Regions from separate parts of the Streptomyces venezuelae genome, predicted to be linked through region 3. Evidence: riboswitches for the same ligand, from Rfam matches in the RefSeq annotation. Region 3 holds a riboswitch; each other region holds the start of a gene.
The links. A riboswitch is a leader RNA that binds a small molecule or an ion and turns the genes downstream of it on or off. The one in region 3 is predicted to bind cyclic di-AMP.
Positions count from the first base shown of each region.

Region 1 (2,194 bases), 1.0 Mb from region 3:
CAACGACCGGCTCGCCATCGCCCGCTCCATCTCCGAGGCGACCCAGCGCGCCGTGCTGCCCGAACCGGATCCGCGGATCGGCGGGCTCGACTTCGCGGCGCGGTACGAGGCGGCGCAGGCGGACGCGTTCATCGGGGGCGATCTGTACGCGGTGCAGGACACCCCGCACGGCGTACGGCTCATCGTCGGCGACGTGCGCGGCAAGGGCATGGGCGCGGTCGCCGCCGTCGCCGTCGTCATCGGCGCCTTCCGGGAGGCCGCCGAGCAGGAGGCCACCCTGGAGGCGGTCGCGCAGCGCCTGGAGCGGGCGCTCGCGCGCGAGGGCACGCGGCGCGACGGGCTCGACGCGTTCGAAGGGTTCACCACCGCGGTCCTCGCCGAGATCCGGCACGGCGAGGGCGTCGTACGGCTCGTCAATCGCGGGCACCCGCCGCCGCTGCTGCTGTGCGGCGACGGGCGGCTCTGCGTCCTGTCGGCGAGCGAACCCGCGCTGCCGCTCGGCATGGGCGACCTCGGGGCGTGGCCGGACCGCGTGGACGAGACGGAACTGCCGCCCGGCGCGCTGCTGCTCTTCTACACGGACGGCCTGTCGGAGGCGCGCAACGCGGCGGGGGAGTTCTACGATCCCGCGACCCGGCTCGGCGGGCGGATCTTCCCGGGGCGCGGCGGCCCGCACGCACTCCTCGCCGCCCTGGCGGGGGAGGTGCGGCGGCACACCGGGGGCGGCATGACGGACGACATGGCGCTGCTCGCGGTGCGGCGCCCCACCGCCGGGGAAGCGGCCGAAGCGGACGGCGGATCCGACGTGACGGCCGGTGACTGAAGTGCATCCCTCCGCATAACAACTGACGCTCTGTCAAGGGAATGTGGAGTTCCGGTGTTTAAGGATGTCGGGTCAACTCGCCCCGTTCCGCCCCTCCGTGTCCCGGTACGTACAGCCGGTGAGCGTTAACGATCAACCGGAACGGCTTGGAATACCGACCCGCTGTCTATTAACGTTCGATAACGCAGCGCGGTCGTCCCAGCCGTCACTAGAGGCGGCTCCGTGCGCACGCGCCTAATCCCGCAAGGGAGCCGGGGAACCACCAACATGGGGTGAATCGAGCCCCTGCGCATCCGTGCATTCGTGCACCCGTGCCAGGTGTTCGTAGGAGACCTTCCTGCTCCGAACCCGTCAGCTAACCCGGTAGGCGAGAAGGAAGGAAAGGAGTGCGCCCCAGTGGCGTCCAACCGGCCTGCCCCCCAAGCCGTCTACGTTCCGAATGACGACGACTTCGGTTCGTACGACGAGGGCTCCTTCGAAGAGTGGAACCCCACCGAGGAGTCCGTCCGTCCCGTCCGCGGCAGGCACCGTGTGCACAAGAAGGGCGGCGGCGGGCTCGCCCGCAGCTCCACCGTGCTCGGCGTGGGCGTCATCGCCGCCGTGGGCGCCGGTGGCATCGCCACCGCGCAGGACGGCAAGCCGCCGGTCTCCATATCGATGCCCGACCTGGGCGCGGTCACCGACTCGCTGCCCGAGGCCGAGTCCCTGCCGGGTGTCGGCTCGCTGATGTCCGACGACGCCGCCGCGGACACCGCCGTCGCCGCCGCGGCCCCCCTCACCGCCGCCGGTGTCAGCACCGCCGACGCCGAGCAGGGCACCACCCACGCCGGTGAGGCCCTGCGCGCCCGCATCATGCAGCAGGCCGAGAACCAGCAGAACCAGGCGGACACCGCCGTGCGGACGGCGGCCGAGGACGCCGCCGTCAAGAAGGCCGCGGAGGAAGCGGCCGCGCAGCAGCGGGCCGCCGAGAAGCGGGCGGACGCCAAGGCCGCCGCAAAGAAGAAGAAGGAGGAGGAGGCCCGGAAGGCGAAGGCCGAGGCCGCGCGCCTGGCCAAGCTCGCCAAGAGCTACGTCATCCCCACCTCCTCGTACACCCTCACCTCGCACTTCGGCGACGCCGGCTCCATGTGGTCCTCGGGCCACCACACCGGCCTGGACTTCGCGGCGCCCACGGGCACCCCTCTGAAGGCCGTGCACACCGGCACCGTGAAGGAGGCCGGCTGGGCGGGCGCGTACGGCTACCGCACCGTGCTCGAACTCGAGGACGGCACGGAGGTCTGGTACTGCCACCAGTCCTCGCTCAACGTCAGCGCGGGCCAGAAGGTCTCCACGGGTGACGTCATCGGCCGCGTCGGCGCGACCGGCAACGTC
Region 1 is NZ_CP029193.1:3,916,026-3,918,219, reverse strand. Features, by position in the region: gene DEJ47_RS18060 (PP2C family protein-serine/threonine phosphatase) at 1-823, shown strand, start outside; cyclic di-AMP (ydaO/yuaA leader) riboswitch at 1,045-1,208, shown strand; gene DEJ47_RS18055 (M23 family metallopeptidase) at 1,220-2,194, shown strand, end outside.
Region 1: linked by a shared signal. The riboswitch ahead of DEJ47_RS18055 (M23 family metallopeptidase) and the one ahead of DEJ47_RS23085 (C40 family peptidase) in region 3 are both predicted to bind cyclic di-AMP.

Region 2 (2,194 bases), 1.6 Mb from region 3:
TCATCGGGACGGGCAGCAGGTGCGCGTTCGGGCCGCCGAGGTAGCGGAACAGCGGCAGGTCGCTGGCCTCGGAGGCGGCGTGCGCGACGGCGAGCGAGACGCCGAGGATGGCGTTGGCGCCGAGCGAGCCCTTGTTGTCGGTGGCGTCCAGGTCGAACATGGCCTGGTCGATCAGGCGCTGCTCGGTGGCGTCGTAGCCGACGAGCTCCGGGCCGATCTGCTCGATGACGGCGAGGACGGCCTTCTCGACACCCTTGCCCATGTAACGGTTGGGGTCACCGTCACGGAGTTCGATGGCCTCGAAGGCACCGGTGGAGGCACCGGACGGAACGGCGGCACGACCGGTGCTGCCGTCGTCGAGGCCGACCTCGACCTCGACCGTGGGGTTGCCTCGGGAGTCCAGGATTTCCCGGGCTACGACGACGTCGATGGACGGCACGAGCATCTCCTTCTGGGATGTGACGCGTTTACGCGAGCCGCTTCGGCCCTGCGTCTCCTGAGCCTAACCGGCTCCGGGCCTTCGGCCAGCCGACCGCCCGTCCCCTGGGACGACACAAAGGCCGTACGGCGCGGAAACAGGGCGAAAGACCACGTTCTCTACTCGCTAGTAGCGAACAAGAAGGGGCGGAAGCGGCGGGGGAACGGGTGCGGACATGGCCCCGCCCCGGTGCGTACGGGGGATACGCGCACCGGGGCGGGGAGCCCGTGGGGACGGGGGGTACGGCCGTGCGTCCGCCGAGGCACGGCCGCGACCGTTCGGGTCAGCTCAGGTGGAGCTGCTGGCCCGGGTAGATCATGTCGGCGTTGTCGATGATGTCGCCGTTGAGCTTGTAGACCTTGTGCCAGCCACCCTTGACGTGCTCGGCCTCGGCGATCTTGGACAGGGTGTCGCCCGTCTTGACCTTGTACTCGCCGTCGCCCTTCTTGACCGTCTTGCCGGTCGGGGTCTCGACGGTCTTCTTGGACTCGGTCTGCGGCGCGGGCTTGGGCTGCGGCTTCGGCGCGGCCTGCTGCTGCGGGGCGGCCTGCTGCTGCGTCTGCTGCGGCTGCGGCTTGGTCTGCTGCTGCGGAGCCTGCTGCTGCGAGCCGCCGCTGTTGGGCGACGCGCCGGAGAGGCCGACGCCACAGCTCGGCCAGGCACCCTTGCCCTGGCCGGCGAGGACCTTCTCGGCGATCTCGATCTGCTGGGCCTTGGAGGCCTTGTCGGCGGTCGGCGCGTACTTCGTACCGCCGTACGCGGCCCACGTGGAGGCGGAGAACTGCACGCCGCCGTAGTAGCCGTTGCCGGTGTTGATGGACCAGTTGCCGCCGGACTCGCACTGGGCGACGGCGTCCCACTCGGAGGTGGTGGCGGCCGAGGCGGTGCCGGCGGCCATCAGCGGGGCGGCCACGGCGGCGCCGGTGACACCGGCGAGCGTGACGACACGGGTGGCCTTGGACGGACGACGGTGCTTGCCCTTGCTGGAAAACAGCATGCGTAGATCCCCTCACCGACGCCTGCGAGGTGAGCTGTCGGGTTCGGGCCGATGTGGTTGCCCGGCCGCACTCTCCCGAGTGCGGCTTCACCCCTAGCCGCGTGACGCGGCGCTTACCTTGGGTCCCCCGCTCCTGCCTACGGCGCTCAAAGCGACGACTGTTCCCGTCCGGCCGTTGGCAGGATTCGGCGTACCGACCGGCGGGGCCCACCAGTGGCGAGCGGTGACGACGGTAATCACGCGCTCGCCGGAATTTCAAAGACGATCAGGGCTTCTGAGACCCATCTCTCACTCGCGCCAAACCAGACATACGACGCGAAGCCCCCACCCGACTCTTCGTCAACTTCCGTTACTTTTCACCCAGATCGAGGCTCTGACCGGGGAGAATGAGGTCCGGGTCCTTGCCGACGGTCTTCTTGTTCTCGGTGTAGAGCTCGTGCCATCCGCCGTCGACGCCGAGGTCGTCCGCGATGACCGAGAGGTTGTCCCCGGAGCGCACCGTGTACGTCCCGTCGGGGACCTTTGCGGAGCGCTTCTCGCCGCGCGAGGCGTGCCGGCCCGACCCGCCGTCCGCGCGGTCGCTCTCGTCCGCGCGGTCGCCGCGGTGGCGGCCGGACGCGGAGTCGCCGGGGGTGCCGTTGGAGCCGTCCGCGTCGTCGGCGGGATCGGTCGCGTTCTCCGGGGTGGGCGAAGTGGCGTCACTGTCGCCCGACTTGCCG
Region 2 is NZ_CP029193.1:3,351,707-3,353,900, forward strand. Features, by position in the region: gene eno (phosphopyruvate hydratase) at 1-445, opposite strand, end outside; gene DEJ47_RS15495 (transglycosylase family protein) at 762-1,475, opposite strand; cyclic di-AMP (ydaO/yuaA leader) riboswitch at 1,480-1,630, opposite strand; gene DEJ47_RS15500 (transglycosylase family protein) at 1,825-2,194, opposite strand, start outside.
Region 2: linked by a shared signal. The riboswitch ahead of DEJ47_RS15495 (transglycosylase family protein) and the one ahead of DEJ47_RS23085 (C40 family peptidase) in region 3 are both predicted to bind cyclic di-AMP.

Region 3 (2,194 bases):
GCGATGACCTTCGCGGCCTTGGTGGCGTAGCCGCCGTCCGAGCTTCCGGAGCCCGAACCGGAATCGGAACCGGAACCTGAGCCGGTGCCGGAGTCCGAACCGGTGCCCTGGCCTCCCTCCCGCTCCTTCTCCCGCTGGGCCGCCTCCTCCGCCTTGCGCTTGCGCTCCGCCTCGGCGGCCTGCTCGCGCGCCAGCTTCTCCGCCTTGCGCTTGGCCTCCTGCTTCTTCTTCCGCTCGATCTCCGCGAGCCGCGCCTTCTCCTCGGCGGTCAGCTTCGAGAGGAGCTCGCGCGCGTCCCCCAGCTTCTTCTGGACGGTCTTCTTGCTCGTCCTGAGCTCGTCCCGGGAGTCGGTCAGCGTCTCCAGGCTCTTCGCGGCCTTCGTGCGCTGCTTCGTCGCCGACGCCTGCTCCGCCTGGTAGGCGTCGACCGCCTTCTTCTGGCGCGTGGTGAGCCGGTCCGCCAGGTGGTTCTGGTCGAAGTAACCCTGCGGGTCGTTCGCGAGCATCATCGTGGCCGTCTCGGAGACGGCGCCGGTGCGGTACTGCGCGGCGGCGAACGAGCCCAGCTCCTGGCGTGCGTCGTTCAGCTTGTCCGTGCGCCGCGCCACGTCGTCGAGGAGCCGGTCGACCTTCTTGCGCTGCTTCTCGGTGCGCTCCTTGGCCGAGTTGTACTTCTGGGTGGCGACCCCCGCCTGCTGGTAGAGCTCGTCGACCTTCTTCTGCACCTCTTCGAGGCTGGGCCTGGTGGGCGCCGAGGGCGCGGCCTGTGCGCTCTGCGACAGGAGGGCGACGGAGGTGAGGGCTGCCGTCGTGATGCCGATGGCGGGGGCCGTACGAATGCCGGCTGCCCGGTCCCGCGGCTTGCGGTGCGACGCCAAGGAGGCGACTCCTTCCGTAGACCGCCTACCGGGTTAGCTGTCGGGTTCGGGCGGATGGTTCGGAAGGCTGCCCTACGGTCCCGTACGAAGTACGGGACCGATTCACCCCAAGTTCTCGGTGGGTCCCCGGCTCCGAACACGTCGGACTCGGCGGAGGCCGCCCGTTCCCGGCGGGGTTCGCCGGTGGGGGGACGAGTGGCCCGCCGGGCACGCTAGCCAACTCGTGTGGTGCCTGTGAAGGTTGATGTTCGATATGCCCGATACATTTTCGTTATCTCTCGCGGGCGTGTGCGGCGCGCGGGCGGTCTTGTCGGAGTGTGATCGTCCGCGGGCAGGGCGTGACCCGGCCCGGCGTGTCCTGTGGCGTGGACCGGCGCGTCGTGTGACGTGGACCGGTCTGTCCGGAACCCGCAGCGGGTTGTCAGTGGGGCCGCCTAGACTCGGGAGGCGATGAGCAGCCTCTTTGATGACAGCTTCCTGGCGGACCTGCAGCCCTCCCGGGCCGCGGACGAAGCGCCCCCGCCGCCGCCCGAGGACAGCGCTCCGGAGCCCATTCCGGACGACCTGTTCGACGGGAAGTTCGACGCGCCCATGACCCGGGACACGCACTACCGCGACGGCGCCGCCCGCCCGGTCATCGACCCGGCGACGCTCCTCGACGGGCTGAACGAGAACCAGCGCGCGGCCGTCGTGCACGCGGGCTCCCCGCTGCTCATCGTCGCCGGTGCCGGATCCGGCAAGACCCGCGTGCTGACCCACCGCATCGCGTACCTGCTGGCCGAGCGCGGCGTGCACCCCGGCCAGATCCTCGCGATCACCTTCACGAACAAGGCCGCGGGCGAGATGAAGGAGCGCGTCGAGCAGCTCGTGGGTCCCCGGGCGAACGCCATGTGGGTGTCGACCTTCCACAGCGCCTGTGTCCGCATCCTCCGCCGTGAGTACAAGAAGCTGGGCTTCACGTCCTCCTTCTCGATCTACGACGCCGCCGACTCCAAGCGCCTCATGGCCCTGGTCTGCCGTGATCTGGACCTCGACCCGAAGAAGTTCCCGCCGAAGTCGTTCAGCGCCAAGATCTCGAACCTGAAGAACGAGCTGATCGACGAAGAGGACTTCGCAGGTCAGGCCGCTGATGGCTTCGAGAAGACCCTCGCCCAGGCCTATGCCATGTACCAGTCGCGCCTCCGCGAGGCGAACGCGCTGGACTTTGACGACCTGATCATGACGACGGTCCACCTGCTGCGTGCCTTCCCGGACGTCGCCGAGCACTACAGGCGCCGTTTCCGGCACGTGATGGTCGATGAGTACCAGGACACGAA
Region 3 is NZ_CP029193.1:4,953,620-4,955,813, forward strand. Features, by position in the region: gene DEJ47_RS23085 (C40 family peptidase) at 1-878, opposite strand, end outside; cyclic di-AMP (ydaO/yuaA leader) riboswitch at 885-1,041, opposite strand; gene pcrA (DNA helicase PcrA) at 1,329-2,194, shown strand, end outside.

Region 4 (2,194 bases), 1.3 Mb from region 3:
CGGCCCTGAATTCATGGATATCTTTTGGCCAAGACCGCGGTGGCCCTGCACATGGCGGCCGTGAACGGCGAAAGCCCCGGCTCACGGGGAGCCGGGGCTTTCGGTGCGGTTCTGCGTGGGCCGCGTCGGTCAGACGTTGACGCCGTGCGAGCGCAGGTACGAGACCGGGTCGATGTCCGAGCCGTAGTCCGCGCCGGTGCGGGCCTCGAAGTGGAGGTGCGGGCCGCTGGAGTTGCCCGTGGAGCCGGAGAGGCCGATCTGCTGGCCCGGGGTGACCGTCTGGCCGACGGTGACGCTGAGGGACGACATGTGGCCGTACTGGGTGTACGTGCCGTCGTTCATCTTGATGACCACGTTGTTGCCGTAGGCACCGCCCCAGCCGGCCTCGACGACGGTGCCGGAGCCGACCGCGTGGACCGAGGTGCCGGAGGCGGCGTGGAAGTCGACCCCGGTGTGGCTGCCGGAGGACCACATGGCGCCGCCGGTCTGGTAGCCGGTGGAGACGTACGAGCCGGAGATCGGGGAGACGTAGGTGTTCAGGCGCTTGCGCTCGGCCTCGCGGGCGGCGCGCTCCTTCGCCTCGCGCTCCTTCTTGGCCTTCGCCTTGGCCTCGGCCTCGGCCTTGCGCTTCTCCTCGGCGGCCTTCTTCTTGGCCGCCTCTTCCGCCTTCTTGGCGGCCGCGGCGTCGTCGGCGGCCTGGCGCTGAGCGGCGGCCTGCGCGTCGATGCTCTCGGCGAGCGAGTCGCCGACGGATATCGCCTGGGTGAGACCGGTGTGCTCCACGGCCGCTTCGTCGGCGGCGGCGAGCGCGGGGCCGGCGAGGCCTCCGATGACACCGGTGGTGGTGAGCGCCGCGACACCCGCGACGTTCGCGGTGGTCCGCGTCATGCGGCTCGGACGACGGTGCTTCCCGGTGGCACGGGTGAACGCCATGTGGCGGGTGTTCCTTTCCTTCCCTCTCGCCTACCGGGTTAGCTGACGGGTTCGGAGCAGGAAGGTCTCCTACGAGTCCCTCGCCTCGCGGCAAGGTTCCCGATTCACCCCAGGGGACATGTGGGTCCCCGGCTCCCCTGGCTCGCGCCGTACGGGGACTCGGCGATGACTGCCCGGTGCCGCGGATGCGGCGTACTGCGCGACGGACAGCCGGGTCGACGCTAAGCGGATCGCCTTTCAATCGACAAACAGAACGCGACTTTTGTAGCGCACGCCACACGGCAGACAGGCAACCAGCATATGAATCCGGACATATGAGGACCCCGGCGGCCGAAACGGTCCACCGGGGTCCTGTCAGCTGTCCGCCGCTCAGCCGGTGACCACGCTGACTTCACCGATCCCGAGCGCCCTGACGGGCTCCTCGATCTGCGCGGCGTCCCCGACGAGGACCGTCACCAGACGGTCGACCGGGAAGGCGTTCACGACCGCCGCGGTGGCCTCCACGGTGCCCGTGGCGGCCAGCTGCCGGTACAGCTGCGCCTGGAAGTCGTCCGGCAGGTTCTGCTCGACCTGGTCGGCGAGCGTCGCCGCGACGGAGGCCGCCATCTCGTACTTGAGAGGGGCCACGCCCACCAGGTTCTGCACGGCCACGTCGCGCTCGGCGTCGGTGAGCCCCTCGGCGGCGAGGGTGCGCAGCACCTTCCAGAGGTCGTCCAGCGCCGGGCCCGTGTTCGGGGTGTCCACGGAGCCGCTGATGGCGAGCATCGCGGCGCCCGTCCCGTCCGGGGCGGAGCGCAGGACCTGGCTGAACGCCCGTACACCGTAGGTGTATCCCTTCTCCTCGCGCAGGACCCGGTCCAGGCGCGAGGTGAGGGTGCCGCCCAGGCAGTACGTGCCGAGGACCTGGGCCGGCCAGACGCGGTCGTGCCGGTCGGCGCCGACCCGGCCGATCAGCAGCTGCGTCTGGACCGCTCCGGGGCGGTCCACGATGACGATGCGGCCGCGGTCGTCGGCGGTCACCGGCGGCACCGGGCGCGGCTCTCCTGCGGAGCCGGTCCAGGCGCCCACGGTGTCCGCGAGGACGGCGTCCAGGTCGGTGCCCTCGAGGTCGCCGACGACGACGAGCGTGGCCGTGGCGGGGCGGACGAACTTCTCGTAGAAGGCGCGCACCGCCGCCGAGTCGATGGCGGCGACCGTCTCCTCGGTGCCCTGGCGTGGCCGTGACATGCGCGACGTCGGCGGGAACAGCTGCCGGGAGAGC
Region 4 is NZ_CP029193.1:6,271,012-6,273,205, reverse strand. Features, by position in the region: gene DEJ47_RS28900 (M23 family metallopeptidase) at 130-933, opposite strand; cyclic di-AMP (ydaO/yuaA leader) riboswitch at 946-1,108, opposite strand; gene DEJ47_RS28895 (M16 family metallopeptidase) at 1,303-2,194, opposite strand, start outside.
Region 4: linked by a shared signal. The riboswitch ahead of DEJ47_RS28900 (M23 family metallopeptidase) and the one ahead of DEJ47_RS23085 (C40 family peptidase) in region 3 are both predicted to bind cyclic di-AMP.